3 regions of the Providencia sp. PROV004 genome follow, and region 3 is predicted to be linked to each of the others. Evidence: predicted binding sites of a transcription regulator. Region 3 holds the regulator's gene; each other region holds the start of a gene.
What was found. Region 3 encodes Fur, which represses iron uptake genes when iron is present. Its sites were predicted from a motif close to ATAATAATGAGAACNACTATCAA; they were not measured.
Positions count from the first base shown of each region.

Region 1: feoA (ferrous iron transporter A) is a predicted target of Fur. The motif match lies at 1,678-1,700, and genes of this name have one in related genera.
Region 2: sodA (superoxide dismutase [Mn]) is a predicted target of Fur. The motif match lies at 5,945-5,967, and genes of this name have one in related genera.

Region 1 is NZ_CP042859.1:234,303-244,904, reverse strand. It holds gene FVA69_RS01090 (Tex family protein) at 1-1,458, shown strand, start outside; gene feoA (ferrous iron transporter A) at 1,800-2,030, shown strand; gene feoB (Fe(2+) transporter permease subunit FeoB) at 2,060-4,378, shown strand; gene FVA69_RS01075 (FeoC-like transcriptional regulator) at 4,390-4,623, shown strand; gene bioH (pimeloyl-ACP methyl ester esterase BioH) at 4,672-5,451, opposite strand; gene FVA69_RS01065 (hypothetical protein) at 5,506-6,189, shown strand; gene nfuA (Fe-S biogenesis protein NfuA) at 6,253-6,831, shown strand; gene glpE (thiosulfate sulfurtransferase GlpE) at 6,921-7,244, shown strand; gene glpG (rhomboid family intramembrane serine protease GlpG) at 7,261-8,106, shown strand; gene FVA69_RS01045 (DeoR/GlpR family transcriptional regulator) at 8,135-8,893, shown strand; gene glpD (glycerol-3-phosphate dehydrogenase) at 9,191-10,602, shown strand, end outside.
Region 2 is NZ_CP042859.1:68,423-79,024, reverse strand. It holds gene FVA69_RS00315 (ATP-binding cassette domain-containing protein) at 1-1,057, shown strand, start outside; gene yiiM (6-hydroxyaminopurine reductase) at 1,149-1,826, opposite strand; gene FVA69_RS00305 (J domain-containing protein) at 1,882-3,300, opposite strand; gene FVA69_RS00300 (Hsp70 family protein) at 3,300-5,006, opposite strand; gene sodA (superoxide dismutase [Mn]) at 5,200-5,826, opposite strand; gene acs (acetate--CoA ligase) at 6,244-8,199, shown strand; gene FVA69_RS00285 (DUF485 domain-containing protein) at 8,395-8,706, shown strand; gene actP (cation/acetate symporter ActP) at 8,703-10,352, shown strand; gene FVA69_RS00275 (3-deoxy-7-phosphoheptulonate synthase) at 10,473-10,602, shown strand, end outside.
Region 3 is NZ_CP042859.1:3,195,826-3,206,427, forward strand. It holds partial or broken gene FVA69_RS21745 (type I secretion system permease/ATPase) at 1-133, shown strand, start outside; gene ybfE (LexA regulated protein) at 303-596, shown strand; gene fldA (flavodoxin FldA) at 751-1,278, shown strand; gene fur (ferric iron uptake transcriptional regulator) at 1,548-1,997, shown strand; gene FVA69_RS14630 (bactofilin family protein) at 2,670-3,203, shown strand; gene chiP (chitoporin ChiP) at 3,380-4,777, opposite strand; partial or broken gene FVA69_RS14640 (oxidoreductase) at 5,341-5,487, shown strand; partial or broken gene FVA69_RS21415 (SDR family oxidoreductase) at 5,490-5,606, shown strand; partial or broken gene ansB (L-asparaginase 2) at 5,704-6,746, opposite strand; gene ycaO (30S ribosomal protein S12 methylthiotransferase accessory factor YcaO) at 6,941-8,695, shown strand; gene FVA69_RS14655 (UxaA family hydrolase) at 8,763-10,358, opposite strand; gene FVA69_RS14660 (MFS transporter) at 10,383-10,602, opposite strand, start outside.

The DNA.
Region 1 (10,602 bases), 1.6 Mb from region 3:
ACAGAAGTGATGAGCTCACTGCGTGAAAAGGCCGAAGAAGAAGCCATTAACGTATTTGCTCGTAACCTCAGTGATTTACTGATGGCAGCACCTGCAGGAATGCGTGCCACCATGGGCTTAGACCCAGGCCTGCGGACTGGCGTGAAAGTCGCTGTCGTGGATGCGACAGGAAAATTAATTGCGACCGATACGATTTATCCGCATACCGGGCAAGCTGCCAAAGCGGCAACCATCGTCGCAGCACTTTGCCAAAAACACAATGTCGAATTAGTAGCGATAGGTAACGGGACCGCTTCTCGCGAAACGGAACGTTTCTTTGCTGAAGTACAAAAACAGTACCCAGAAGTAACGGCACAGAAAGTGATTGTTAGCGAAGCTGGCGCTTCTGTTTATTCCGCTTCTGAACTTGCAGCGCTGGAATTTCCAAGCTTAGATGTGTCTTTACGTGGTGCCGTATCAATTGCCCGCCGCCTACAAGACCCGTTGGCTGAATTGGTGAAAATTGACCCTAAATCCATTGGGGTTGGCCAATATCAGCATGATGTCAGCCAGACGCAATTAGCGCGTAAGCTCGATGCGGTCGTCGAAGACTGTGTAAACTCCGTTGGTGTTGACTTAAATACCGCTTCTGTTGCCTTACTGACTCGGGTTGCCGGTTTAAGCAAAATGATTGCGCAAAACGTGGTGGACTGGCGCGACCAAAATGGCCAGTTTAGCGATAGAAAACAGTTACTCAAAGTTGCGCGTCTTGGGCCAAAAGCTTTTGAACAATGTGCAGGCTTCTTACGTATCACCAATGGTGAAAACCCATTAGATGCCTCTACTGTTCACCCTGAAGCTTATCCAATTGTCGAAAAAATTCTTGAGTCTGTCCGCCAGCCGCTCAAAGAAATTATGGGTAATTCACAGGTACTTAATGCCTTGAGCCCACGCGACTTCACCACGGAACAATTTGGGGTTCCAACCGTCACTGACATCATTAAAGAGCTGGAAAAACCGGGCCGTGACCCACGTCCTGAGTTTAAAACAGCGACCTTCGCGGAAGGCGTAGAAACCATGAAGGACCTGACTCCTGGCATGATTTTAGAAGGTGCGGTTACCAATGTGACTAACTTCGGTGCCTTTGTAGATATTGGTGTTCACCAAGACGGTTTAGTTCATATTTCTTCACTTTCAAATAGTTATGTCGAAGACCCACACAAAGTGGTAAAAGCCGGTGACATTGTAAAAGTCAAAGTGTTAGATGTGGATATTGCGCGCAAACGTATTGCGTTAACGATGCGTTTAGATGAGCAAGCCGGTGATTCTAACAGTGCACCTCACCGTGCTGCCCCAGAACAGGACAAAAATACACGTAAGGCTCCTCAATCAAGAGGTAATTCACGCCAAAACAACGCATCTTCTGGTAATAGTGCCATGAGTGATGCCCTTGCTGCTGCATTTGGCAAGAAGCGCTAACTTTTTAATAGGCATCGCAATGTACTTATTGTGATGCCTATATCAAAAAATAATCGCTGTAATTAATTATCCCAACCAATATATTGAACATTATTCCACCCTCTCCCCCGCGTTTACTCCGCCATTACTTTTGCTAACGAAACACCGCAAACTCAATGCTTCGTTGATCCACATCAAGTCAAACTGACGAAAAAAGAGGCTAAATATAACAAAAAGTGGATGATTATGATTCTCATTGTTAATTAGATTTATTTTTGTTTGGCAGTCTTATTACCTGAGCAATTGTAATCTTTAACAATTGTCATCGATATCATTATGAATTAAATGATTAGGAAGACACTATGGCAATACTTCCTCAATGCAGTTACAAAATACTTGGTTTCTCTCCAGAAATCAGTCCTGCATACCGACAAAAACTACTCTCACTCGGTTTACTTCCGGGTTCTGTCTTTAAAGTGGTGCGCTTGGCGCCTTTTGGTGATCCTGTACAAATAGAAACTCACCGTGTCAGCTTAGTGCTGCGTAAAAAGGATCTTGCCCTACTCAATCTAGATGAAGCGACCACCGTTTAAGTATTTCTTTTTTATTATTGGCAAACACTATGAAACGATTAACTATCGGCTTAATTGGTAACCCCAATGCAGGCAAAACGACCCTATTTAACCAACTTACAGGGTCAAGGCAGCGGGTCGGTAACTGGGCAGGGGTCACTGTTGAACGAAAAGTGGGTCGCTTCCATACCGATGACCATAAAATCGAGCTTGTTGACCTACCCGGCACTTACTCTTTGACCACCATTTCTGAACAAACCTCTCTCGACGAACAAATCGCCTGCTACTTTATTTTAAGTGGTGAGGCCGACATGCTCATTAATGTTGTCGATGCATCCAATTTAGAGCGTAACCTCTATCTGACATTACAATTAGTTGAGTTAGGCGTTCCATGTATTGTTGCCTTGAATATGTTGGATATCGCTCAAAGCCAACATATTGATATTAATATTACTGAATTAGAAAAACAGCTCGGTTGCCCTGTGATCCCAATGGTTTCAACTCGAGCAACTGGTATCGATAAACTGAAAAAAGCCATTGATACACATCCACAAAATAGCCAACAAGCCCTTGTGGAATATCCACCCCAGTTATTGCAGGCAGTGGATTCGTTATCTGAACAAATTTCAACACAACAATTTAGCCATCAGCAACGCCGCTGGTTAGCATTACAAATTCTCGAAGGAGATATTTATAGCCGCCAACGCGCAGAAATATCTGAAGGGCAATTACTGGCGATACGCCAAACACTGAAAGAAGGCTTAAACGAAGAGCCTGAACTACTCATCGCTGACGCACGTTATCAATCTATTGCCACAATTTGTCATGCCGCGATTAACAATAGCGCCGCTGAACCAAATCGACTAACACAATCACTGGATAGATTTATTCTGAGCCGTTGGCTCGGTGTCCCTATTTTCTTATTTGTGATGTACCTGATGTTTGTCTTAGCCATTAACATTGGTGGGGCATTGCAGCCTTTCTTTGAAGGTGCTTCTGAGGCGATATTTATTCATGGTATTCAATGGGTTGGTGCCTATTTCAGCTTCCCTGATTGGCTCACTATTTTCCTTGCCCAAGGTGTCGGCGGTGGTATTAATACAGTATTACCGTTAGTACCACAAATCGGGATGATGTACCTGTTTCTTTCAATACTGGAAGACTCGGGTTATATGGCACGAGCCGCTTTCGTGATGGACCGCCTCATGCAGGCGCTAGGTTTACCAGGTAAATCCTTCGTACCGTTGATTGTCGGCTTTGGCTGTAACGTACCATCAATTATGGGTGCACGCACGCTAGATGCACCACGTGAAAGGCTCATTACTGTACTAATGGCACCGTTTATGTCTTGTGGTGCAAGGCTGGCCATTTTCGCTGTTTTTGCTGCCGCTTTCTTTGGCAAAAATGGGGCTAGTGTGGTCTTTTCTCTCTATATTTTAGGGATTGTTGTCGCCATTTTGACAGGGTTATTACTAAAACATACCCTTATGCGTGGCGAGGCCTCTCCGTTTATTATGGAGCTTCCGGTTTACCATGTACCGCACATCAAAACATTGCTGATTCAAACATGGCAACGCCTAAAAGGCTTTGTGGTACGAGCGGGTAAAGTTATCGTCGTTGCCAGTATCTTTATTGGTGCATTAAATAGTTTCTCTTTCTCTGGTAAGCCTGTTGATAATATTAATGACTCTGCACTCGCTTCTGTCAGTAAAGTCATTACCCCTGCGTTACAGCCGATTGGTGTGCATGCAGATAATTGGCAAGCGACCGTGGGGTTAATTACCGGGGCGATGGCTAAAGAAGTCGTCGTGGGGACTTTAAATACTCTGTATACCGCTGAAGCCATTACTTCTGAGCCATTCGATGCAGAATCATTCAATTTATGGGAAGAACTGGGAGATGCGGTTTCTGAAACTTGGGACAGCTTAAAAGAAACTTTTACCTTAAGTGCGCTATCAAACCCTATCGAAGCCAGTAAAGGTGATGGAGAGATGGAGTCCGGTTCAATGGGCACTATGGCAGCGAAATTTGGTTCAGGCATTGCTGCCTATAGCTACCTAATCTTCGTCTTACTGTATGTGCCTTGCGTTTCGGTGATGGGTGCTATCGCACGTGAAACCAATAAAAGTTGGATGAGTTTCTCCATTCTGTGGGGCTTGAATGTGGCTTATAGCCTCGCGGCTCTGTTTTACCAAGTTGCCACATTCAGCGAGCACCCACAAAGCAGTTTGATTACCATTGCTGCGGTTGTCCTGTTCAACCTTGCCTTGTTCATATTCTTACGCCGCATGCGTAGCCGCGTAACCCTGAACATCAAAAGCAAAACTGCAGAGCAATGTTCTGGCTGTTCAAGTGATGCTTGCCACTAAGGAATAAAACGATGACTAGCTTGCTGCAAATAAGAGATTTAATCGCCTTATATGGGCAAGCTGACATCGCGCTACTCAGTGAGCAGCTAAATACACCGGTTCCATTAATTCAAGCGATGGTTGAGAAACTCATCAGCTTAGAAAAAATTGAACAAGTCGATATCAACGCTTGTTTAACGGGCAGTAGTTGTAAAGGCTGCCCAGAAAGCACTGATTGCGCTCATTTTGTGTATAAAATCAAATAATAGGCACACCATAAAAAAATCAGCCATGAGTTAGGCTGATTTTTTTATTTATTCCTCGATACGACTTTGAAAATCCAACAGGTATTCGCAAAACTCATCAGGATGGGAAATAAAGGGTGCATGGGCACTATTGCGCATAATGACAGATGGGGAATTAGGGTAAAGCTCATCTAAAATGGGCACTATTTTGCGCGGTACCAAGCCATCGAGATAACCATAAATGCGCAAGAAAGGAATGGGTAACTGTTTTAATTCATCGCGCAAATCTTCGGTACGCAATGATTCAAGCCCGGCATTTAACGTTTCAACCGTTGGGATAGGTTGTTCAAGTACCACGGACTTCAAGGTTCTAGCATCATTTCTTGCGCTTTCTGTCCCTAATGTCTGCAATGCTAAAAAACGCTCAACGGTACGATGAAAATCAGCCGAAAGTTGCTGTTCGAAACCTAATAAAACTTCCGGTCGGATCCCCGCCCAACCGTTTTCTTCTGCTTTAAAGCATGGAGAAGAAGCAACGGTAATTAACCCTTTGACTTCATAAGGATGGTCAAGCGCAACACGACTTGCAACTAGCCCACCAAGTGACCAACCGAGCCAAATCGCGTTTTTAGGCGCTTGTTCCCACAAAATATTTGCCATTGATTGAATATTCATAGGAAGGAAACCTTGGCTACGCCCATAACCTGGCAGGTCAACTAAATGAACCCGAAAGTGCGAAGCGATTCGCGGAATAATTGTTTGCCAGACTTGTGCGTTCAGTCCCCATCCGTGCAGCAACACAAGATCTTGTTTACCTTCACCAACGGTCTGCCAATATAACTTTGCCATCGTTACACTCTCTTCATTCATTTATTTGTCAATTCGTTTTAACGGGACGCTACTATGCTAACAATGGAGGGGGGCTGCTGGCTATGTCACCAATCACTAAAATTAACTCATCAGGGTGTTTGTCATTTTTGCCTCAAAGGACTACCTAAAATGCCAACCTGCTGTTTACGCTGCGCTTTACCCTGTGAGCAGCCTACCATGGAGTGCGGACGTTGCCTAAAAAACCCTCCCGCATGGCAGAGAATTATCACAGTAACCCCTTACCAAGGCGCTTTACGCTTGTTAATCCATCGTTTTAAATTTCAAAAACAATCTCAACTTGCTTTTACTCTAGCACGAATTTTTGCGTTATTTTGGCTCACGGGTTACCGCCAACAAAAATGGCAAAAACCGGACTTAATCATCACCATTCCACTGCATCGCCGCCGTCTGTGGTGGAGAGGATTTGACCATATGGCATTAATAGGCGAAAATTTATCCAGATGGTTAAATATCCCCTATTCGCAAAATTCATTATCACGTAGTCGTGCTACACTGGCACAGATTACACTAAAACGTGAGTATCGCCGAAATAACCTAAAGGGAGCATTTACCTTAAACAACTCGGTTTCAAACCTACATGTTGCTGTTCTTGATGATGTTATTACAACAGGTTCCACCATGAATACCGCAGCACAATTGTTGATTTGTGCGGGTGTACATACTGTTGATGCATGGTCACTGTGTCGCACCTTGTAGGAAAGGGGTAAATGGGCGTATTATAACCAACTAAAGCAGTCAACTATTATTGAGCAAATGATTATGATTAATATTACTGAAGCAGCACAGGCTCATTTTGCCAAATTGTTGGAAAATCAAGAGCCAGGAACTCAAATCCGTGTTTTTGTTATCAACCCAGGCACACCAACCGCAGAGTGCGGTGTGTCATACTGCCCTCCGGGTGCCGTTGAAGCAACAGATAAAGAACTAAAGTTCGAGAAATTATCTGCTTATGTTGATGAAATTAGCGCGCCATTCTTAGATGATGCCGAGATTGACTTCGTTACCGACCAACTGGGCTCACAACTGACGTTAAAAGCACCAAACGCCAAAATGCGTAAGGTCTCTGATGACGCACCATTAATTGAACGTGTTGAGTATGTTTTACAGTCACAAATTAACCCACAACTTGCCAGCCACGGTGGCCGTGTTTCCCTGATGGAAATCACCGATGAAGGCTTTGCAATTCTGCAATTTGGTGGCGGCTGTAACGGTTGTTCAATGGTTGATGTCACTCTTAAAGAAGGTATCGAAAAAGAACTTCTCAAAATGTTTGAAGGTGAGCTAAAAGGCGTTAAAGACCTGACTGAACACCAACGTGGCGAGCACTCTTTCTACTAATCAATACCACGAGTATTTGGCACTTGGTTTTTTACGGGTGCCTCTCATTTAACCTTTTATCGGTTGTTACCTACTGTATTTGGTATTTTATGGACCATTTTGAAACACTAACACCAGAGCAAGCTTACCAACATTGGGTGGACGGTACTGCCATACTGGTAGATGTACGAGACCCACAAAGTTTCCGCGCAGGCCATGCTAGTGGGGCCTATCACCTCACCAATGAGTCACTAAGCCAATTTCTAGAACAAACGGATTACGAACAACCAGTTATGGTGATGTGTTACCATGGGCACAGTAGCCAAGGCGCTGCACAATATCTGATCAACATTGGCTTTGAATCTGTATACAGCATCAATGGTGGATTTGAAGCATGGTTAAGGGAATATCCACAAGCCGTTACGGCTCTCTAGATGAGAAAACGCATTCATGATCCACATCACCTCTTTTGCTAATCCTAGAATGGCACAAGCCTTTGTTGACTATATGGCTAGCAAAAATATCCACTTAATAATAAAGCCATCACAGGAACAAGCCGTCTTTGAGCTTTGGCTAGAAGATGAGCAATTTCAATCTCAAACCCAGAAAGAATTAGATATTTTTTTACAAGATCCAAATCACCCCCGCTACCTAGAAGCCAGTTGGCACACGGGAAGCGCAGATACCCAGTTTCAATATCGTAACTACCTGACCTGGGGCTACCTTAAAGAACAATCTGGCCCTTTAACTATCGCTGTTATTTTATTGTCGATTGTTGTATATCTTTGGGTAGAAATGACCGATGCCCGAGAAGTTCTACGCTATTTAGCATGGCCTATTGGCGACCAACAAACGGAACTTTGGCGTTGGTTTAGCCCTGCATTGGTGCACTTTTCGCTATCACATATTGGTTTCAACCTTGCGCTATGGTGGTTTCTGGCTGGGCAAGTTGAGCGAAAGCTCGGAACGGGTAAATTATTCACTATCTTACTAGTCTCTGCACTGTTTAGTAACTGGGGGCAGTCGCTGTTTAGTGAAAACAACTTTGGCGGCTTATCTGGTGTCGTCTATGCCCTTGTCAGCTATGTGTGGTTAACGGGTGAACGTCGGCCTGAAAGTGGCATCAGCGTCCCTCGTGGGTTAATGATATTCTCTATTATCTGGCTTTTTTTCGGTTACTTCGATGTTTTAGGTATGCATATTGCGAATGCCGCACATACTTCAGGGTTAATTATCGGCTTATTGATGGGAGTATGGGATAATAGGCACAGTTTTAAACACCAGAGCTCCAGATAAAACATTTTAATAATTAGAGGCTAACGCTGTGAAACAAACCCAGAGACATGATGCAATAGTTGAGCTTGTGCGTCTTCAGGGATATGTCAGTACTGAAGAACTCGTCGAACACTTTGAGGTAAGCCCTCAAACAATCCGTCGGGACCTCAATGACCTCGCTGAACAAAATAAAATTCAGCGGCACCACGGTGGTGCAGCACTGCCTTCAAGTTCCGTGAATGCGGCTTATAATGACCGTAAAATCATGTGGTCAGATGAAAAAGCGCGTATCGCACAACATGTTGCGAGCCAAATTCCTGACGGTGCAACATTGTTTATAGATATTGGTACCACTCCCGAAGCCGTTGCTCACGCATTGGTTAATCACAAAAACCTACGCGTGGTGACCAATAACCTTAATGTCGCCACATTACTGATGCCAAAAGAAGACTTCCGCCTAATTTTAGCGGGGGGTGAAGTTCGCTCAAGAGATGGCGGTATTGTCGGTGAAGCGACCCTCGATTTTATTTCTCAATTTAGGTTAGATTACGGTATTTTGGGTATCAGTGGTATTGATATGGATGGCTCATTACTTGAGTTCGATTACCATGAAGTTCGTACCAAACGCGCGATTATTGAAAACTCACGCTGTGTCATGCTCGTCACCGACCATTCTAAATTTGGTCGTAACGCGATGGTTAATTTGGGCAATATGAACCTGATTGACTACTTATTTACGGATAAACAGCCACCTGACAGCATTCTCAAAGTCATTGAGCAACATAATGTTCAATTAGAGCTTTGTTAATCAAATAATTATCTTAATGATGGTAGCGCCCGCTGCCATCATACTTCTTAGTCTCCTTTCCTATCTTAGTCTCCCCCCCGCCTTGCCATTGTTTTTTTCTTTTTCGCGCGAAACTCTCTTTTTTTCATTGTAAATAACAATATTTTATGTGTGGGTATTGAAAAAAAATTGTTACCAATATCACGCAGTTGTTATTTTTTTCATTAATAATAGTTGGCATCACTATCTATTTTGACTACAATCAAATGAGCGAAAACGAACATTATTGAAAGTGTTTCGAACATCTCAGGGGGATGCATGGAAACTAAAGACTTGATTGTCATCGGCGGCGGGATCAACGGCGCTGGTATTGCAGCAGATGCTGCAGGTCGTGGATTATCGGTATTACTGCTCGAAGCTCAAGACTTGGCAAGTGCGACTTCATCTGCGAGTTCTAAACTCATTCACGGTGGCTTACGTTATTTAGAGCATTATGAATTTAGATTAGTGAGCGAAGCATTGGCTGAACGTGAAGTGCTATTACGATTAGCACCACATATAGCCTTCCCAATGCGCTTCCGCTTACCTCATCAGCCTCATTTACGTCCAGCTTGGATGATCCGCATTGGCCTATTCTTATATGACCATTTAGGCAAACGTGTCAGCTTGCCAAGCAGTAAAGGTCTGAAATTCAACCAAAACTCTGTACTCAAACCTGAATTAACGAAAGGTTTTGAATATTCCGATTGTTGGGTTGATGATGCGCGTTTAGTTGTGTTAAACGCTCAAGAAGTGGTACGTAAGAATGGTGAGGTTCGTACTCGCACAAAAGTGACACGCGCCTACCGTGAAAACGGCTTATGGGTTGTTGAAGCTCAAGACTTACGTACGGGGGAAACTCATACATGGAAAGCGAAAGGGCTGGTTAATGCCACAGGGCCTTGGGTAAAAGAGTTCTTTGATGATGGCCTGAAATTAAAATCACCTTATGGTATTCGCCTAATCAAAGGTAGCCACATTGTCGTTCCACGCGCACATGATGAACCACAAGCGTACATCTTACAAAATGAAGATAACCGTATTGTATTTGTTATCCCGTGGATGGATGAGTTTTCTATCATCGGTACGACTGACGTAGAATATAAAGGCGACCCGAAAGACGTCAAAATTGATGAAAACGAAGTTAACTATTTACTGAAAGTGTATAACGACCACTTCAAAAAGCAGTTAACCGTGAGTGATATTGTTTGGGATTATTCAGGTGTTCGCCCACTGTGCGACGATGAATCAGACTCACCACAAGCCATTACTCGTGATTACACATTGGATATTCACAATGAACAAGGCCAAGCGCCATTGTTGTCTGTATTTGGTGGTAAATTAACGACTTATCGTAAGTTAGCGGAAGCCGCTGTGAATAAATTAGCGACTTACTATCCAAATGCAGGTAGCCCATGGACCAAAAATGGCCAATTACCGGGTGGTGATATCGAAGGTTGTGACCGTGATGGTTATGCACGCGTGTTGCGTCAACATTATCAATGGCTTCCTGAAGGCTTAGCGCTACGTTTTGCCAGAACCTACGGCAGCAACAGTAAATTAATCCTTGAAGGCGCGAATTCACTCAGCGACCTTGGTGAAGCATTCTCTGCGAATGTCTACGAAGCGGAATTACGTTACTTAGTCAAACATGAATGGGTAACAGAGTTGGATGATGCTATTTGGCGTCG
Region 2 (10,602 bases), 1.5 Mb from region 3:
CCATTATGAGCAGCTGCATCCCAAACTTGCCTTAGCATCCCAGTATCAAACTCAGAGACAGCTACAACGAAGAAGCTTGCCATTTCACTTATTATTTTCATTAATGGTGCAAACCGCCTTTATTACGCTCTTTGGGTTCGGTATTTATTTAGTTGATCATGCAAAGATGCCATTAAATATGTGGCTAGCAGGGTTAGTTTTATTAGCGCGCTTAATTGAACCTATGTGGTTACTTTCTCATTTAGATCAATCAATTAGACAAATGAAAAAATCAATTCAACGAATCGAAATAGCCTTGCAGGCTCCGGTATTAACATTTCCTTATCGTTCATCAACACCCACTATCGATAGCGTTAACTGTGAACAGTTATCATTTTACAGTGACAATAAAAAATGCATTTTACAAAACATAGGTCTTAGCTTTAAGGAACATACACTTACCGCCATTGTAGGGCCATCAGGAGCAGGAAAAAGTACATTATTAAGCTTACTCGCTCGCTTACAAGACCCAACATATGGCAGTGTGAACTACGGTAATAAAAATATTAAAAACCTATCACAAGAGGTGTTGTGTGCTCACCGGGGAGTCTTACTACAAGATAGCCGTTTATTTTGCGGTAGCGTACGCCAAAATTTGGTACTTGATGATGATAATATTGATGACCGGGCAATCAGTGCATTACTGACACAACTTAATTTCACTGCCAATCATACGTTCTTAGAAAAAGAGGTTGGTTCTGGCGGTATGTTACTTTCTGGAGGACAAAGACAACGGCTGTGTATTGCAAGATTGATTCTACAGCATCCTAATATAATTTTAATGGATGAACCAACAGCAAGCCTTGATAACATCAATACAGCCTCCGTGATTGACCTTATTACTCAAGCCAAACAACAGACACGTATCGTCGTCACCCACCAGCCTAACCTTGCCCGCCAAGCGGATGAAATTGTGTATATGGAGAAAGGAAAAATTATCGCTCAGGGAACACATCTCGAATTAATGGCGAATATCCCGTGGTACCAACAGTTTATACAACAAACACCTAAGATATAGGCATTCTCAGTATCGCACGTTATATTGCTAGCAAACGCTTATGGCTAAAGACTCTCTTTGTTATAAGCGCACAATAGCTTTTCGCTAGCGATTAACGTTTACCAAACAACCGGTGCTTAAACTCTTCGATGCGGTAGTTATCTAAACGGTTCTGCATGGTTAAGCTCCAACTTGCGGATAACCCTGCTGCACTTAACAAGCGCTGGTATAGCTCCTCATCATAAGGGGCATGAAATGCTATCATAATGGCTTCTTGTACTGAAATATCACTATTGCGGCTCAATAGCGTTAATGGCGCATTTTCACTAACATTGCCTGTTTTAATGACGCGGTACAACCAACCACAGCGCCCATTGTCTTGCATCATTTGTGCAAAATTTTCAATTCCCGTTAACCCATTGAGCTTATAACAAGGGGAACGAGGTTGAGTGACCTGAATACGCGCATCACCCCATGCAAAAATATCCCCAATAAATACGTTTTCTTCAGTCATACCCAACGTTGATATATTTTCCCCAAATGCAGAGGCAACAAATAAATCGGCTAAATCAGGATATGCATTGACCCAGAAATCATAATGTTCCCTAGGATAATGGCAAAGTGCTCTATCTGGCCCACCATGGAAGCGCTTTTCAGCTTGTTCATCGCCATCAAGCCCCAATTGCCCTAACATCAATAACCCGTCGGCAGCTTGCTTGTGAATAGCGCTGTGCCCACAAGATTGAGTTGCTTGGACTTTACCGATAAAGACTTGGGGAGATACTTTCATGCGAGATCACACCTTAATACTCACGTAGGATGAAATAACGGTTGCTGTGTTCAAGTTACCATAACCCATGGTTAATAACCTCACTAATTTTTAGCAGGGCTCCTATCAATGCCAGCTCTAAAACAATATATATCAATAGCCCCCAAGTGAGTGTAATCCACCAAGAATTAAACCACTTTAAAAATATCCATGGAAATCCAAGAATACGCGATACGGTGATCCCTGGTAACCTCAATTTTGGTATCCCTTTTGTCTTTGGTACTATTTGCCAGATGATCACTAACAAGAACATACCGCTAAACATGATAGTTCCCACCTGATTATCACCACCTTTAATTGTCATATTCACTACGTCAGCAATGACAGACATAATGAATACATATATCCCTATTAGCACCATTATCGAAAATAGGAAATCCACCAATAAAAATATAGCGCCAGAAGTGTCTTTATTTTTATTTAAAAAGAAAAATAATAACGCATCACTAAGATATAAATAGAAAATAAAAATCATCGCAACCGCGATAATAACGCGATTATCGATATCCGGAGACGGCGCCGCAATACAAAATATACTTCCCCAAAACATAAGAAGAAATAAATGAGAAAGAGAAAAACATGCTCTAGGTTGACTGAAAAAAGCAGCCACTGCAGGATTAACTCGATCTGCAAGCTCTGGATAATTTTGCATCAACTGCTGATATTGCTTCATCAATAAATCCAGTAACCCAGGTACTAACCGCATCCACCCAGTCACTTCTGCCTGCTTTCCAATTAAAAACTGCATTGTAAACGCTGAAATCGAGTACTTATGTGATGCTTCAATTTCGCAATCTCGCCATGCACGTTCAACAGCAGTTTTACGTAATTGATTTTGAATACCTTCTTGAATAAACATTGGAACCACACTATCTGAATTATAGTCATTTAACTGCCAATTCAATAATTCAGAGACGCAATCTACGGTCGATTCCATTAAGCCCTGTTGTTGTGATAATGCTTTGGCAAAATCCTTATGAAACTGAGGAAAAATGTGTAAATTGCCTTTTTCCATCACATGAGCCCAAAGAGAAGACAGTGCGGCCTTCCCTTTGCTTTCATTCTCCACAATCAGGCTCGCGACAGTATCAATTTCATTTTGAGTATAAACAGCTTCAGCCACAGCGATAGCTGGTAAAGGTTCATCCACTACAAATGTGTTTGATAGCCAATCAGAAAAATAAATGTCTTGATAACCAGTGTGTTCATTTAATAATACGGCTTCACCATAACTTTCGTCTTCAGAGGCAACTTCAGGTTGAGCACTCTCTTGATAAGAGGATAGGTTTTTTGCATTTTCAAATGCTTCTCTTAGCTGCTGATACTCTTTTGGATGAGTATCGGGCCGATATTTTTTGAGTTGCTTTGCATAAGCCCTACGGATTTCTTTTTCATCATGAGTGAACGGAATTCCCAATATTTGCCACATATCCATTAATGCAAATCCCTTTCATATCGTTTCAAAAATTGAACAACTTGCTGGCGAAATGTTGCGATCAAACGTAAATCTTGGCTATTTAACGCGGCCTCAAACTCAGTTGTTATCTTATCGACCCACAACCTGTCATCACCGAGCAAGAATTCATATAATTGAGAGCAACGGGCTAACAATTCTCTATTTTCAGGCATATCCCTTGGGTGTTGCTTTAGCCCTGCAATTTTTGCCAGACTGGCTGAAATTTGATCCTCACTCATTTGGCCCGGTACCTTTTCAATCAATAACCGATAAACCTTAGGGCTACCTTTGTAGTGGCACTCAACTTCGAGTAAACCATCAACCGTGTAAGTAAACCTAACTTCAATCGTCACTTCCCCGGCTGGCCGTGGAGGAATATCTATTTTTAATTCCCCAAGGAAAACATTATCTTTGACTAGGCGAGCTTCACCTTGATATACCTTGAGTAAAATATGCTCTTGGTTATCTACAATTGTACTTAACTCCTGCATTTTGCTGATAGGCAAGAAATTATTGCGTTCGATAATAGGAAGATAGTAACCAAATTCGAAACGCTCACCATGCTGTTTCGTGATATCAACCCCCAATGAAAATGGCATGACATCGGTTAAAACGATATCATCCAAAGCGCAATCTGCCATTACCATACCGGCTTGAACACCAGCCCCTAAAGCAACTGCCTCATCAGGATTTAAATCATGCCGTGGAAATCGCCCGAAAAGACGAGCGACGGTTTGTCTAACGAGAGGCATACGTGTCGCCCCTCCCACTAGCAATATATCGTCAAGGTCATTAAGCGAAAAACGGGAGTCATGCAACGCCTGTAAAATAGGTTGTTGAAGGCGAGCTAATAAAGGCTGACAACAAGTAGCTAGCTCCTGTTCTGTCATTTTCCATTCAAAATCTGACTCATTCCAATGCATAGAAACATGGCATTCTGGTGCTTGGCTCAAGGCTAATTTGAGATGTTCCGCCAATTTCAATAATTCAGGTCGTATCAGAAATTGATCTTTGTGTAATTTGGGGTACTTTTTCAACATCCACTGATAAATCACTTCACGAAAATCATCACCGCCTAAGCGTACATCACCACTACTGGCACAAACTTCGATAACGCCTTCAAACATATCGATGATCGATACGTCAAACGTACCCCCTCCTAGGTCAAATGTGAGATATTTATGTTCTTTATTTTCGAGTAACCCAAAAGCAAGTGAAGCGGCTGTTGGTTCATTTAATAACCTTACAACATTCAACCCAGCAAGCTGCCCCGCTGTTTTAACTGCGCGGCGTTGAACGTCATTAAAATAAGCAGGAACTGTAATTACGGCGTCTTTGACGACATAACCTAGCCACGCTTCAACATCATCTTTAAGTTGACGTAACAACAAAGCGGAGACTTCTTCAGCACGAAATACAAGCTTACCTAGTGTTATAGTGGCATCGGTTCCCATATAACGTTTGAAACTCGCTTTAGTTATATTAGGATGACTTTGTAAACGTTCATGAGCAGCTTGCCCTACGATAATCTGGCCTGCATCATCTAAACCAACCACAGAAGGCGTTAGAACGTTTCCTTGTAGATTAGGAATTAGGACTGATTTGCCATCTAACCACAAACTTACCGCACTGTTACTTGTCCCAAGGTCAATCCCCATGACTAAGTGTGTTGCTAAACGATCCATTTTAATTTATTCCTTATTTATCAATAAACTAAATCCATATCATTATTGAAAGAAATTAATAACCAACATTTTAAATGATAATGAGTTTTATTTAATAATAAAAAGTAAAGTTTTGGAATCGATATCAAATTGTAGGCATAAAAAAAGCGCAGCATTAACGCTGCGCTTATGGCAAATAAATTATCTTATAAAATTATTTAGCTTTTGCTGCAAAACGTGCCGCTGCTTCATCCCAGTTCACAACTGACCAGAATGCTTTAATATAATCAGGGCGGCGGTTTTGGAATTTCAGGTAATAAGCGTGTTCCCATACGTCTAAACCGATAATTGGGTAACCAGATACGCCGGAAATAGCCTCACCCATTAATGGGCTGTCTTGGTTAGCAGTTGAAACGACAGCTAATTTACCGTCATCTTTCAGAACCAGCCATGCCCAGCCAGAACCGAAACGTGTTGCAGCTGCTTTTTCAAACAGTTCTTTAAATGCATCAACGCTACCGAAATCACGCTCAATCGCAGCTTTCAGTTCGCCTTTTAATTCAGTACCTAATTTCAAACCTTTCCAGAACAGACTATGGTTTGAGTGGCCACCAGCGTTGTTACGAACAAACGTACGTTGATCAGCTGGGATTTGGTCCAATTTTTGAATCAAAACATCGATATCTAAACCCGCTAATTCAGGCAGTTTTTCTAACGCTGTATTGGTGTTAGTCACATAGGTTTGATGGTGCTTAGTATGGTGGATTTCCATTGTTTGCTTGTCAAAGTGTGGTTCCAACGCATCATAAGCATAAGGTAAAGCAGGTAATGTATAACTCATATTATTGTCTCCAGTGACGTAAATACCGCTATGTTTCTCATTTTTACCACAAGGCTCATAGGGTAAACACTTGCGTAACTTCGCACCTTGTGAATAACTATCTATTATAGTTATTTTACTGTTAATGAAAATCATTATCAAACCCATAGTAAATATATGGATATTTATATTCGCTATGAGAACTCCTTTATTCAGTAACTAATACCAATAACCCCATCGTTTATTTTTCTTTAAATCTACCTTTTATTATATTTTTAGCTTTATATTTCAATTTGATATTTAGCATCAAATGATAATCCTGCAAATCTCATTACAATTAATACGTGATCTTCCGCGCAAAAGAAAAACAAATTTAAAAATCGTGCTTTAGTTAACCATTTTTTGACATAGTATTAACATCTGCAAGGAGATAATAATATGACTCAAATAACTAAACATCCCGTTCCTGCTGAAATTGCAAAAAATGCCCTGATAAACGAACAACAGTATAACGATGAGTACCAACGCTCGATTCAAGACCCTGAAGGATTTTGGGGCGAAAAAGGAAAAATCGTTGATTGGATTAAACCTTATACACGTGTCAAGAACACCTCTTTTGACCCCGGCCATATTGATATCCGCTGGTTTGAAGATGGTACATTAAATTTAAGTGCAAACTGTTTGGACCGCCATCTGGCTGAAAAAGGCGACCAAACTGCGATTATTTGGGAAGGCGATGACCCCTCATCGTCAAAAAATGTCACTTACCGCGAACTACACCATGATGTTTGTCAGTTTGCTAATGTTTTGAAACAACAAGGTATTCGTAAAGGCGATGTTGTCGCCATTTACATGCCGATGGTTGTCGAAGCTGCTGTCGCGATGCTGGCTTGTGCTCGTATTGGTGCGATACATACAGTCATTTTTGCTGGTTTCTCCCCTGAGGCGGTCTCTGGTCGCGTTATTGACTGTAAAGCAAAGCTAATCATCACCGCAGATGAAGGCTTACGAGCAGGTCGTGCAATTCCATTAAAGAAAAATGTGGATGACGCACTCGCTAACCCGCAAGTCACTACGGTTTCTAATGTGATTGTTTACCAACGTACAGGCAATGCGCCGAGCTGGGTAGAAGGGCGTGATCTCTGGTGGCATGACGTCATCAAAGGGGTCAATGCAGATTGCCCTCCAGAAGAAATTAACGCAGAAGACCCACTGTTCATCCTATATACCTCTGGTTCTACAGGTAAGCCAAAAGGCGTTCTGCATAGCACTGGCGGTTATTTAGTCTATGCTACACTGACATTCAAATACACCTTCGACTACCATCCAGGTGAAGTCTATTGGTGTACTGCAGATGTGGGCTGGGTTACAGGCCATAGCTATTTGTTATATGGACCATTATCCAATGGTGCTAAAACATTAATGTTCGAAGGGGTACCTAATTACCCAGCAGTTAACCGAATGAGCCAAGTGGTTGATAAACACCAAGTCAATATCCTTTATACCGCCCCAACTGCTATCCGTGCATTAATGGCCGAAGGCGATAAAGCCATTGAAGGTACAGATCGCAGCTCATTACGAATTCTCGGTTCAGTGGGAGAACCCATTAATCCTGAAGCTTGGGAATGGTTCTACAAAAAAATTGGTAATAGCCGCTGCCCAGTGGTTGATACATGGTGGCAAACCGAAACAGGTGGTTTCATGATCACACCACTTCCGGGAGCAACCATGTTAAAGCCAGGGTCTGCAACATTGCCATTCTTTGGTGTTCGCCCTGCATTAGTCGATAACCTTGGTGAGCCTATCGAAGGCGCCACAGAAGGTAACTTAGTGATTGTTGATTCATGGCCGGGCCAAGCCCGAACCTTATTTGGCGATCACGAACGCTTCGAGCAAACCTATTTCTCAACCTTTAAAGGCATGTACTTTAGTGGTGATGGTGCTCGTCGTGATGAAGATGGTTATTACTGGATCACAGGCCGTGTTGACGATGTACTGAATATTTCGGGCCATCGTTTAGGTACCGCAGAAATAGAATCAGCGCTCGTTGCACATCCGAAAGTGGCCGAAGCTGCAGTGGTCGGTATTCCTCATAATATTAAAGGCCAAGCAATCTATGCTTATGTCACATTAATATCTGGGGTTGAGCCATCACCAGAGCTATACACCGAAGTTCGCAACTGGGTTCGTAAGGAAATCGGCCCTATTGCCACCCCGGATGTACTTCACTGGACGGATTCACTACCTAAAACTCGTTCCGGTAAAATCATGCGTCGCATCCTACGAAAAATTGCATCAGGAGACACCAGTAATTTCGGAGATACCTCCACGCTGGCCGATCCTGGTGTTGTCGAAAAACTACTCGAAGAAAAACAGTCTATGAGTATGTCATAACGCCAAAAGGCCAACTCATAGAGGCGGCCTTACATACATCCCAACAAGATGGTTTACTCTAAATAATTCGAGGGGTAGCTAGGCGACAAGCGAACGAAGCACGAGGGGCATACACAAGTATGTAACTCGTGTGAGTGAGTGTAGTCAACAAAGCTGCAACTTGAAGTATGACGAGTATAACAGAGGAGAACTCTGATGAATGCTACTGCTTACGAAAAGGTAGAGGATAACCCTCGCTTTAAAGAACTGGTTAGAAAACGTAGTCGCTTTTCATGGTTGTTATCAATAATAACGCTCGTGCTGTATGTTGGTTTTATTTTTCTTATCGCTTTTGACCCAAGCTGGCTTGGAACACCAATATCCGAAGGTTCATACATTACAAGAGGAATTCCTGTTGGTGTAGGGCTGATCGTCATTTCATTTGTACTAACGGGGCTTTACGTTATCCGGGCTAACGGTGAATACGACCGTTTAACAGCAGAAATTTTAAAAGAGGTAGAAAAATGAAAATATTGCTCTCACTCATTCTCTTTTTTACCTCCTCAATGGCGTTTCCCGATGCATTGACAGGGGATGTTGAACGCCAGCCTGTGAATATTCAGGCGATTGTGATGTTCTTACTGTTTGTCGGCTTTACCTTATATATAACTTACTGGGCGTCAAAAAGAACGCGTTCTCGCTCTGATTACTATACTGCAGGCGGGAAAATTACAGGTTTCCAAAACGGGATGGCTATCGCGGGCGACTTTATGTCAGCGGCTTCCTTTTTAGGGATCTCCGCCCTGGTTTATACTTCTGGCTACGATGGCCTGATTTACTCGATTGGCTTCTTAATTGGCTGGCCGATCATTCTATTCTTAATTGCCGAGCGCTTACGTAATTTAGGTCGCTATACTTTCGCTGACGTCGCTTCTTATCGATTAAAACAAAGACCAATTCGCATTCTATCTGCGGTTGGTTCTCTGGTTGTTGTTGCACTGTATCTTATTGCTCAAATGGTGGGTGCGGGTAAATTAATTGAATTATTATTTGGTCTCAATTACCACGTCGCGGTTGTTATTGTGGGTATATTGATGGTGCTGTATGTCCTATTTGGTGGAATGTTAGCCACAACTTGGGTTCAAATTATTAAAGCCATCTTGTTATTAGCTGGTGCAACATTCATGGCTGTTATGGTTATGAAGCATGTTGGCTTTAACTTTAATACCTTATTTAAAGAAGCCGTAGAAGTTCATAAAAATGGTATTGCTATCATGAGTCCTGGAGGGCTGGTCTCCGACCCTATATCCGCCTTATCCCTTGGTTTAGCATTAATGTTTGGTACAGCAGGCCTCCCTCACATTATTATGCGATTTTTCACCGTTAGTGACGCGAAAGAAGCACGTAAAAGTGTGTTCTATGCCACTGGATTTATCGGTTACTTTTACATATTAACCTTTATTATTGGTTTTGGTGCCATCGTTCTTGTCAGTTCCAATCCTGCATTTAAAGATGCTGCTGGTGCATTAATTGGTGGCACCAATATGGCCGCTGTACACCTTGCTGATGCAGTTGGTGGTAATTTCTTCTTAGGCTTTATTTCTGCAGTTGCATTCGCCACCATCCTTGCAGTTGTTGCTGGTTTAACCTTAGCAGGCGCCTCCGCGGTTTCTCATGACCTATATGCGATGGCAATGAAAAATGGTAAAGCTGATGAAAAAGATGAATTACGCGTATCTAAAATTACCGTTGTTATCTTAGGTTTTGTTGCTATCGGGTTAGGCATTCTGTTTGAAAAACAAAACATTGCTTTCATGGTTGGCTTGGCATTCTCAATTGCAGCAAGCTGTAATTTCCCAATCATTTTACTCTCAATGTACTGGCGCAAACTGACTACTCGTGGAGCATTAGCTGGTGGCTGGTTTGGTTTAATTACTGCAGTTGTCTTGATGATTTTAGGGCCAACCATCTGGGTCAGCATTCTTCATCATGAGAAACCAATTTACCCTTATGAATACCCAGCAATTTTTTCTATGGCTGTTGCGTTTATTGCTGCCTGGTTATTCTCTGTAACAGATCATTCAGAACAAGGAAAAATGGAAAGAGAGCGCTTTAAAGAACAATTTATTCGTTCACAGATTGGGCTTGGTATTGAACAAGGAAAATCGCATTAACGTCGACCTCTCATAATTATATAGAATAAAAAACGGCTATTTATGCCGTTTTTTTTATTCTATATAACGTAAATATTAAATAACAATGAATAACAATTACATATCGAATATTTAAGAGAGGTGGAAAAACCTATTGGTATCAAATGCGGGCCAAATATCACATCATATACATTGCTGAAATTAATAAAGAAATTAAACCCTAGTCAAGAAAAAGGAAAAACAGTTCTCATCATTAGAATGGGAGCAGGTG
Region 3 (10,602 bases):
GCTAAATACGATTATGCACGCTGATAGGATATGTGTGATTTGCCAAGGAGAAGTACACGAGATGGATACCCACGAAAACTTACTCAAATCAAATGGTTTATACGCCAATTTATGGCACCAGCAGACACAATAATACGAATAAAAAAGCATCACGCTTATAGCAAGTGGTGCTTTTTTACCAAAAGCGCTCATTTTACAATCAATTAAACCCAATCATCATTGATGAAGCTATAGCACAAGGGGATTAGCTAGGGTATCATGGCGCGCTGAATTACTGGCACACCCTTTTAGCAGTTATAGACATGGCAAAAGAACAAACGGATCGAACGACACTAGATTTGTTCGCTGAGGAACGAAGGCCTGGGCGACCTAAAACAAGCCCGCTATCACGGGATGAACAACTGAGGATCAACAAACGCAACCAACTGAAACGAGATAAAGTGAAGGGATTGCGCAGAGTTGAATTGAAACTGAACGAAGACGCTGTCGCGGTATTGAATCAGTTAGCTGAAGATAAAAATATAAGCCGTAGTGAATTGATCGAAGAAATTTTGATGTCACAACTTGAACATGTTGATACATCAATACTCAAGTAACGTTATCTTGATAAATCACACAAATTTGACAGACTTAGCAACATTTTTTCGCCAAAATAAGGCGTAATATTCTATCTATTTTCGTTCTAAACGGGCTATAGAAGGCGAATTTTCACCTCTAGCTCTCTTAGAAAAACAAGAGGTTAATCACTTTATGGCAGTCATAGGCATTTTCTTCGGAAGTGACACAGGTAACACAGAAAATATTGCCAAAATGATCCAAGAAAGATTAGGCAAAGATGTAGCAGAAGTTCACGATATCGCGAAATGCAGCAAAGAAGATATTGAAGCTTTTGACATTCTACTTCTTGGTATTCCAACTTGGTATTATGGTGAAGCCCAATGTGACTGGGATGATTTTTTCCCTACTCTCGAAGAGATTGATTTCGAAGGTAAACTTGTCGCCTTATTTGGTTGTGGAGACCAAGAAGACTACGCTGAATATTTCTGTGATGCTATGGGTACGATCCGCGATATTATCGAACCACGTGGTGCTGTTATTGTTGGTCACTGGCCAACAGAAGGTTATCACTTTGAAGTATCCAAAGGCATGGCAGATGACAACCATTTTATTGGTTTAGCTATTGATGAAGATCGTCAACCTGAGCTAACTGATGAACGTGTTGATGCATGGGTAAAACAAATCTCTGAAGAAATGTCTTTAGCTGAAATTTTAGGCTGATAGACTACATAAAGAACCCTTACCCATAGATTACACCACTGTCTTACACAAAATGACCCCCCTAAGCCAGTGGCGTAGTCTAAAATAACCGATAAGGTATCCTAATAGGATAGGTTCTCAAGAGATTATCAAAATAATGAGACAATGCATGGTTTCTATTTTTATTTTCCATGCCTATAATTGTAAATCAGTTTAGAAGACAACTGTATTGATGTTAAAAATGTCTCATTATTGTTAAATTTATGATTTAAGATACAGGACAAACCCGCATGACAGACAACAATAAAGCATTGAAAAATGCTGGACTCAAAGTCACTCTTCCAAGATTAAAAATTTTGGAAGTACTTCAAGAGCCTGAGTGCCACCACGTCAGTGCGGAAGATCTCTATAAAAAGCTGATCGATATGGGTGAAGAGATCGGGTTAGCAACTGTATACCGCGTGTTAAACCAGTTTGATGATGCCGGTATCGTAACCCGTCACAACTTCGAGGGGGGTAAATCTGTATTCGAACTAACTCAGCAACATCACCATGACCATTTAATCTGTTTAGATTGTGGAAAAGTGATTGAGTTTACTGACGAATCCATTGAAACCCGCCAAAAGAATATCGCTGCTCGCCATGGCATTAAACTATCTAACCATAGTTTATATCTATATGGTCATTGCGCAGATGGTGATTGCCGTGACAATGCTGACGCACACGAAGCAAAAGAGTAATAGTATTCAACCATCGTTGATGAAACATCATGGTTAAAAATGCCAAAACCCTGATAATACAATTTTATCGGGGTTTTTTATTTTAAGTATTAATATTCCCTTTTTTACTCGATTAGTGATAATTGTTAGTAAGTAACTTAAACACAATTATTTATCACTGTATTTTAGCAACAATGCAAGATTTTTATAAAAACTATAATAGTTGCAATTCAAATCAAAACCCTTATATTATTTCAGAGATAAATATATTCCGTTATCTAGAATAATACTTTACATATCAAAGTGGTATATAAATAACATCATAGATGATTCCAAACATTTCATACTATTTAAAATTATTTAATTACCTTGCTATAATTTCAACTCCAAATTAGAGAGTTAATGATCCAAATGTAGTCATAACGTTAAATCATCATTTAAATGCGTAATTACATTTATTGACTAAACTAATTGAGTACTTGAGTACTTGAGTACTTGAGTACTTGAGTACTTGAGTAATTTGTAAGAGATTAACTGATGAAAAAAACCTATCTTTTTCTCAATACAAGTTTTTTCTTCTGGTTTCTTACTTTAATAGGGTGGTTTTTTAGCTATTCGTCTATCACCTTATTTTCGTTTGTATTATCAATACTGTTCTTGATCGTATACTTCAATCAAAAAAAGGTAAGTAAAATGTTCACCAAAAGACAAAACAAGCCCACGCCTACAGCGACGTCCCCTTCTATAAGTAATGAGCCTGAAGTGACTACAAAAATAGAAGAACAAATAACACTGTCAACTCCGACTATTAGTGAAGAAAAATCGAATACGATTATCTCTAGGGACGTTATTTTTGAAGGAAATATTACGTCTAATGAGCAAGTGCATATCTATGGGAAAGTCATTGGAAATATAACAGGAAAAGAAAATACGGTTAAAGTTATGTTAAACGGCCAAGTTACGGGAAATATCACCTGCAAAGAACTGGTGGTTAATGGTCGTATTGAAGGTGAATGCTTATCTGATACTATTTGTATTGAAAATAATGGGGAAATCCACGGTACTATCCATTACAGTAGTTTATCAATTAAAAAAGGGGGAATTTTATCTGGCCAAGCACAAGTTAAAAACCCACCCCATCAATCAGAAAAAGTTACCGTATTAAAAGATAAATTAAAACAAGATACCCTTATACTCAATGAAAGTGTAAATAACGCATCCTTGTAATCAAAAATAAAATAAGGTGAATAAATTCACCTTATTTTTAACTCTTAATATAAGTGTTTATTCTTGTCTTAATATTCCATTCAATATTAAAAATATATGGTAAGCCTTTAGCTATCAGGGCAAATGACTGCTATAGTTTCTTTATAGCAGTCATTGCTACTAAAGGATTTTACTAATTAGAATACCGTGAATGGCATCATCACCATAAATTTAATATCTTTTTCATCTTGGAAGATATTTCCGTAACCACCGCCATAGCTCGGAATATCTGTATGGTTATCATACTTGGTAAAATGCAGTTTAAATAGCGTATCTTTTGCTCGACCTGATTGTACGGTATATAAAATATCAAAGTTCCATGCACTTTCTTTTAAGCGTACATCCTGAGCATATTGGCTATTAGTACTTGGTTTAGCATCCCATCCATAAATATATGAGGTTCCAACCTTCCATCCAGCTAAGTCCCAATTTTTTAAATCATACATAACACCGGCCATAACGGCTTTTTCATTATTAGCATTCCAATCCGAACGGCCATCCCACCAAATGTCCATGCGACCATTTGATGTTGCCCAACCGGGGGTCATACGCTGCAGGAAATAACCTTGGTTACCTTTGGCTTTTACATAGGTTCCTTCTAATTTAAAATCAAATTCATCGTAAGTGTAGCCTAGTGTCATCGCTTGCAACCAAGCTAAACCGTCATAAACATCGTTAACTCCACCGCCTGAAACCTTATCTTTTGCACCATAAAATTGATAAGACATACGTAAGTCACGGTCAACAACAGGAACTGCATAGGAAACCTTGGCAAAATATTGATCCATATAGCTTTTAGCTTGCCCATATGCCCCTTCTAAGACTAAATTGTTTTTAAAGTCATATTTAAAGCCAATTGAGTGTAAATAACTGATCCCAGTTTCACCATCCGCTTCACGAAAGTCATACATGCTACGGTACCAAGGTGCTTTATAGCGGTCAGTCCACATATAGGACATGCTAAGTTCACCATTTTGCTCAAAATCAAACACCCCGCCTACCTCTAATCCGCGATATGTACCCGGCATATAGCTCCAGTGGGATGCGAGTATAGTTTGACCAGTAGGTTGAATATAGCCACCTCTACCCCAGAAAGGGCCATATTTCAATTTTGCAGCAGCCTTATAAAAAGTCACACCACTACGATCTCCAGTCCATTTTTCATCCCAACGTGATTTCGCATCACTAAAGCCGATTTCATTGGGTGCAGCTGGCCCACTATTAGATAACTCAATAGCGGTAAAACCCGCTAAATCTAGCCCGATGATGTCCTGAAAATAACCGGATGAGAAATCAAGACTGGCATTAAATGTTGAGTGTTTAAGATTATCCGCATACTTTTTATATTTATCGCTATTTGGGTCTAAATCTTTACGTGAACGATCGCGTTGCCAGTAGTAAAAGCCACCTGTAAGTTTTGAATCTTCAATAAATTGCTCCGCATGCATGATTGGTTGATAACCAATAGGAAGCATTGCTATTGCAATTTTTAAGACGAGCAATTTCCTGCCAGTATTGACATTTTTATTAACCATTCTTGTATTCCTCTAATATTTTTTAATTTTATTTTTCGGCCGAAATACGATTTAACTTTCCATTTAAATCTAAATATTCACAATGAGTTATATCTCTTGCGATGTATTTAGCCTATTTTTTGCAACGCGAATTATCAACACAGATACAGGCTTTGTTGCCAAAATATGATCAACGGCACATTAATTTTAATTAACTGTCATTATCACCGATGATGACCTTGCTAAAAATAAAAAGTAATTGATTGATAAATATAAAAAATATGCATGGGATACGTATAAGGAAGTGTTTAAGAAAAAATCAATAAATTAACTAATTGTTCCTTAATTTCGTCTATTCTGCAGGAATTCGCTAAGTTCTATCACCACATTGACCTAATTGCCTTAAAATAGATCAGATTACTGAGTCAAATAATTAGGATAAATGTTGTTATGCTGAAAAATAACATACACAGCTATAAAATTTCTCAATAAATAATCAAATAAAATGTACAGCATTATTAAGAAAAGCACCGCATTATCATTTGCTATTATGAACTCTCCTTTTCAATATAAAGAGTTCGTAAATGAAAATAGACTTAACAGGCAAACGCGCATTAGTCAGTGCATCAACAGCTGGAATTGGTTATGCAATTGCTAAAGGCCTCGCTAATTGTGGCGCAGAAGTTTTGATTAATGGCCGTAACAATATACGTGTTAATGATGCCGTTTCTCTGCAGCGACTGCCGAAGAAGTCGCGAATATGGTAGTTTATACCTGCTCTAAACAAGCCTCAGCGACTTCCGGTGCAGCCTTACGTGTTGATGGTGGCGTTATCGATGACATTGTGTAATTCGAGCATTCAATAATATTGCCTTATTGTCACAGCAAAACTAACGGGGTACAGGCTACTGCACCCCGCTGTATGAAATAAATACTCGTTTTGATAATTAATATTTTTCGAATAATGCCTGAATTTGCTGAGGATCTTTAGTCTGAGTTAAGGCTAATTGCAGCAATACGCGCGCTTTTTGCGGATTTAACCTTTCTGAAGCAACAAAACCATATAAGTTATCATCCACTTCGGCATTTCTTGTCGTATACCCTGTTGGTACACGGCTTGAGCGAACGACAACCACGTCTTCTTTCGCTGCTTTTGCTAAAGCGTCAAAGACAGTCTTATACATATTACCGTTACCCACACCCGCGCTTACAATTCCTTCAACCCCTTCTTCTCTCAAGGCTTTCACAGGAGCTGCTGATGCATTGGCATAGTTATAAACGATACCTACCGCAGGGAGCTTTTCGAGCTTACTGACGTCGAATGCCGCTTTGTCACTACGAGGTTGCGCTGCTTGGAAATAAGTAACTTTACCATCATGAATAAAGCCTTCTGCCCCACTATTAACGGCATCAAACGCTTGTACTTCAGTGGTGCTCATTTTCATCACATTACGGCCTTGCACGACTTTATCGTTCATTGCCATCAAAACACCGCGCTCTCCAGCAGACTTATCCGTCGCTAAAACGACTGCATTATACAGGTTCAAAGGACCGTCAGCGCCTAAAGCCGTTGACGGTCGCATTGCACCAACCAAGACAATGGGCTTTTTACATTGCGTGGTTAAATCAAGGAAGAATGCCGTTTCTTCTAAAGTATCAGTCCCGTGAGTGATTACAAAACCATCTGTTTTATCACAATCTTGGTTAATTTTTTTCGCCAGTGCCAGCCAAACTTGGTCATTCATATCTTGCGAACCAATATTCACCAATTGCTCACCACTTAAATTAGCGATTTTTTGGTTTCTGGCACCGCATTAATTAAAGCATCAATCCCTACTTTACCCGCTTGGTAACTGGAGGATGTGGCTGAATCACCACCACCTGCTATCGTTCCCCCTGTCGCCAATACCGTAATATTCGGTTGAGCGATAGCGGATACGGCAAACAGTGAAACCAATGTCGCCAAAAGCGCTTTATTTCTGTTTTTCATCCTATTTTCCTTTCATTAATAAACTTCGGTTATTATGTGGAATTGTGCTGAATTTTATGTGACCTATACAATTATTTTAGGATAAATAATGAATTTTAAGATGATTTATCTATGAATGAATAAAAAGCGTGAGGCTTGCAGCAAAAATCCGTATCATAGCCCGTTTGAAACACTCTATTCACAAGTGACTGACAATGAGCCAAACTTTTATTCCCGGCAAAGATGCCGCTCTTGAAGATTCCATTGATGCATTTCAAACCAAATTAAAGAAATTAGGGTTTGATATTGAAGAAGCCTCTTGGTTAAACCCTGTACCTAACGTTTGGTCTGTACATATCCGCGATAAAGCGTGCCCACTTTGCTTTACTAATGGTAAAGGGGCGAGCAAGAAAGCTGCATTAGCCTCAGCGCTTGGTGAGTATTTTGAGCGTTTATCAACGAATTACTTCTTTGCGGATTTCTACCTAGGTAAATCTATTGCTGAAGGGGATTTTGTCCACTACCCTAATGAAAAATGGTTCCCATTAACCGAAGATGATAGCTTACCTGAAGGGTTATTAGACAATCGTTTGATTAAGTTTTATGACCCCGACAACGCCTTAGCCGCCAGCCAATTAATTGACTTGCAATCTGGTAATGAAGAACGCGGTATTTGTGCACTGCCATTTACCCGTCAATCAGACAACCAAACCGTATATATTCCAATGAATATTGTTGGCAATCTCTATGTTTCTAACGGGATGTCTGCGGGCAATACAGCCAACGAAGCTCGTGTACAAGGACTTTCCGAAGTCTTTGAACGCTTTGTAAAAAATAAAATCATTGCTGAAAGTATTAGCCTACCGGCTATCCCAGCAGACGTCATGGCACGCTACCCTGCGGTAGTTGAAGCGGTTGAAACCTTAGAAAAAGAAGGTTTTCCAATTTTCTGTTATGACGCATCACTCGGTGGCCAGTACCCTGTGATTTGTGTGGTGTTATTTAACCCACAAAATGGGACTTGTTTTGCCTCATTTGGTGCTCACCCCGACTTTGGTGTTGCCCTTGAGCGTACCGTCACGGAATTACTGCAAGGCCGTGGCTTAAAAGACCTCGATGTGTTTAATGCACCGACCTTTGATGACGAAGAAGTGGCTGAGCACACGAATCTTGAAACTCACTTTATTGATTCAAGCGGTTTAATTAGCTGGGATCTGTTTAAAGATGATGCCGATTATGCCTTTGCAGATTGGAGCTTTAAAGGCACAACTCAAGAAGAGTTTGCAACACTTATCAGTATTTTCAATACATTAGATGCTGAAGTCTATATTGCAGATTATAACCACTTGGGTGTCTACGCTTGCCGAATCTTAGTCCCAGGTATGTCTGATATTTACCCAGTTGAAGACTTACATATCGCCAATAACGCGATGGGCGCTTATTTACGCGACACCATTATCAACCTACCTGATAGCCAATGGGAAAAACAAGACTATCTTGCCCTTATCGAGCAATTAGATGACGACGGTTTAGATGATTTTACCCGTGTTCGTGAATTACTTGGTTTGGCAGTAGGTAAAGACAATGGGTGGAGTAACCTGCGTATTGGTGAACTAAAATCCATGTTGGCACTAGCGGGTGGAGACCTTGAACAAGCACTTGCTTGGGTTGAATGGACACAAGACTTCAATAGCTCAGTATTTACTGCCGAGCGCGCAAATTATTATCGTTGCTTGCAAACCCTGTTGTTGTTATCTCAAGAAGAAGAACGTGACCCTGCGCAATACTACAACGCCTTTGTGCGTATGTATGGTCAAGAGGCAGTAGATGCTGCATCAGCCGCTATCGCTGGGGAATCATGCTTCTATGGCTTGTGGTCTATTGACGAAGAACTTAAAGCACTTCCTGCGCATCAAGCTTTGCTGGCTGCTTATGAAAAGCTGCAAAAAGCAAAGCGTGATAATGCATAATGTGAATTAAATCGTTGACGGGGAACTTGCCCCGTCAACATTTTTACATTTTATTGGTTTATATTAATTATAAATCCAATGAACGTTTCCATAATAAGAAATCAAACTGTTCTAGGCGATCCGCTTGGACCTGATAGTCACCGCTTGCCGTATCAATTACCCGTTCAAATAGCCCTTTACTTATTGTCGGTAATGGAACCCCATCAATAATTGGCCCGCAATCATAATCAATTATGTCCGATAGGCGCTCTGCAATGGCACTATTCGTCGATATTTTTAAAACAGGTACAATCGGGTTCCCTGTGGGAGTGCCAAGCCCTGTTGAGAAAATAACCACATTACACCCTGCAGCAACAAGTCCTGTGACTGCATTAACATCATTACCTGGCGTACAGACTAATGATAACCCACTGTCAGGCATCGGCTCCGCATAGTCACACACCGCACTAATCGGTGAGGTTCCGCCCTTTTTAGCCGCTCCGGTCGATTTAATCGCATCGGTTATTAACCCGTCCGCAATATTGCCGGGACTTGGGTTATCGGCAATGGTAGTATTAAAGAAATTCGCTGTTTTTTCATAACGTTCCATCAAATCTAAGAATTTTTTCTTATCCTCAAAAGAGACGTACCGCTTCACCATATCCCCTTCTGCACCACATAATTCCGGAAATTCAGCTAACCCTGATGCGCCCCCCAAAGTCACTAGCCAATCAGAAACTAGCCCCATCGCAGGGTTACCCGAGATCCCAGAAAAACCGTCAGAAGCGCCACATTTCACACCGAGTTTTAAATGAGACAACGGAACGTCCACACGAGATTGCGGTATGACGGCCTTCATGCACTCATAGGTTTGCTTCAATGCTGTTTGCATCATTTCTTCTTCGCTACTCCACTCTTGCTGGCGAAAGTAAAGTGCAGGTTTAGCAAAATTAGGGTTACGAGCAACAAGTGACTCTTTAAACATTTTACGCTGTGCTTTTTCACAGCCCAAACTGAATACCGTAATACCGATGACATTAGGGTGGTCCGCATAAGCAGCAAGCACATCACACATCGTTTTACTGTCAGAGGTCGCTCCACCACAACCACTCGTGACCGTAATACATCGTACACCTTCTATATGTGGGAATAATTTAGGTTTTGCCGTTCCCCCTTGCTCACCAGCTGTTAAATCCAACGCAAAATTTTTCAAACTATTATTGGTATAACCTAATGCTTCATTTAAGGCGTCTGTAAGTTTTGTTACATTGCGGTTTTCACAAAATACCAATGGAAAAATTAACCAGTAGTTTGCGGTTCCTACTCGCCCATCCTCACGTACATAGCCTTTAAATGTGCGTCCTTGATATGCAGATACATCAGGTGCATTCCACTCGTACGGTGCATCTTGTTCTAAAGAAACTGGGGCTGCATAGTGGCGAATATTATCGACTGTGATAACTTCACCTTTTGCAATTGGCTTTGTTGCTTTTCCTACTGCTGTGCCATACATAGAAACAATGCCATCAACGGGTATCGCTTCCATGGCAAATTTATGCTTTGCTTTAACATCAGTCACGAGGATCACATCTTCACTTCCCCAGTGATAAATATCCCCTGCTTGCAAGTCCTTTAAGGCAACAATTAGGTTGTCGCTCTCATCAATTTTGAGAATTTTTTGCATGTCACACCTTCCTAAAAATTGTCATTAGTTAGATGACAATGCGTTGAGATTCTTGTTATGCGTATTTTTTTTAAGTAATGCGATTAAGACGGCACAACCTACGGTGATCACCGCTAATGTCACGATACCTGCGGTATTGCTATTCATCATTTTATCGACTTCCACGCGAATGATTGGCGCGAGGAATGAACAAAATGCCCCCATGGTGGTACAGAAACCAATTCCTGCTGCTAATGCAGGGCCG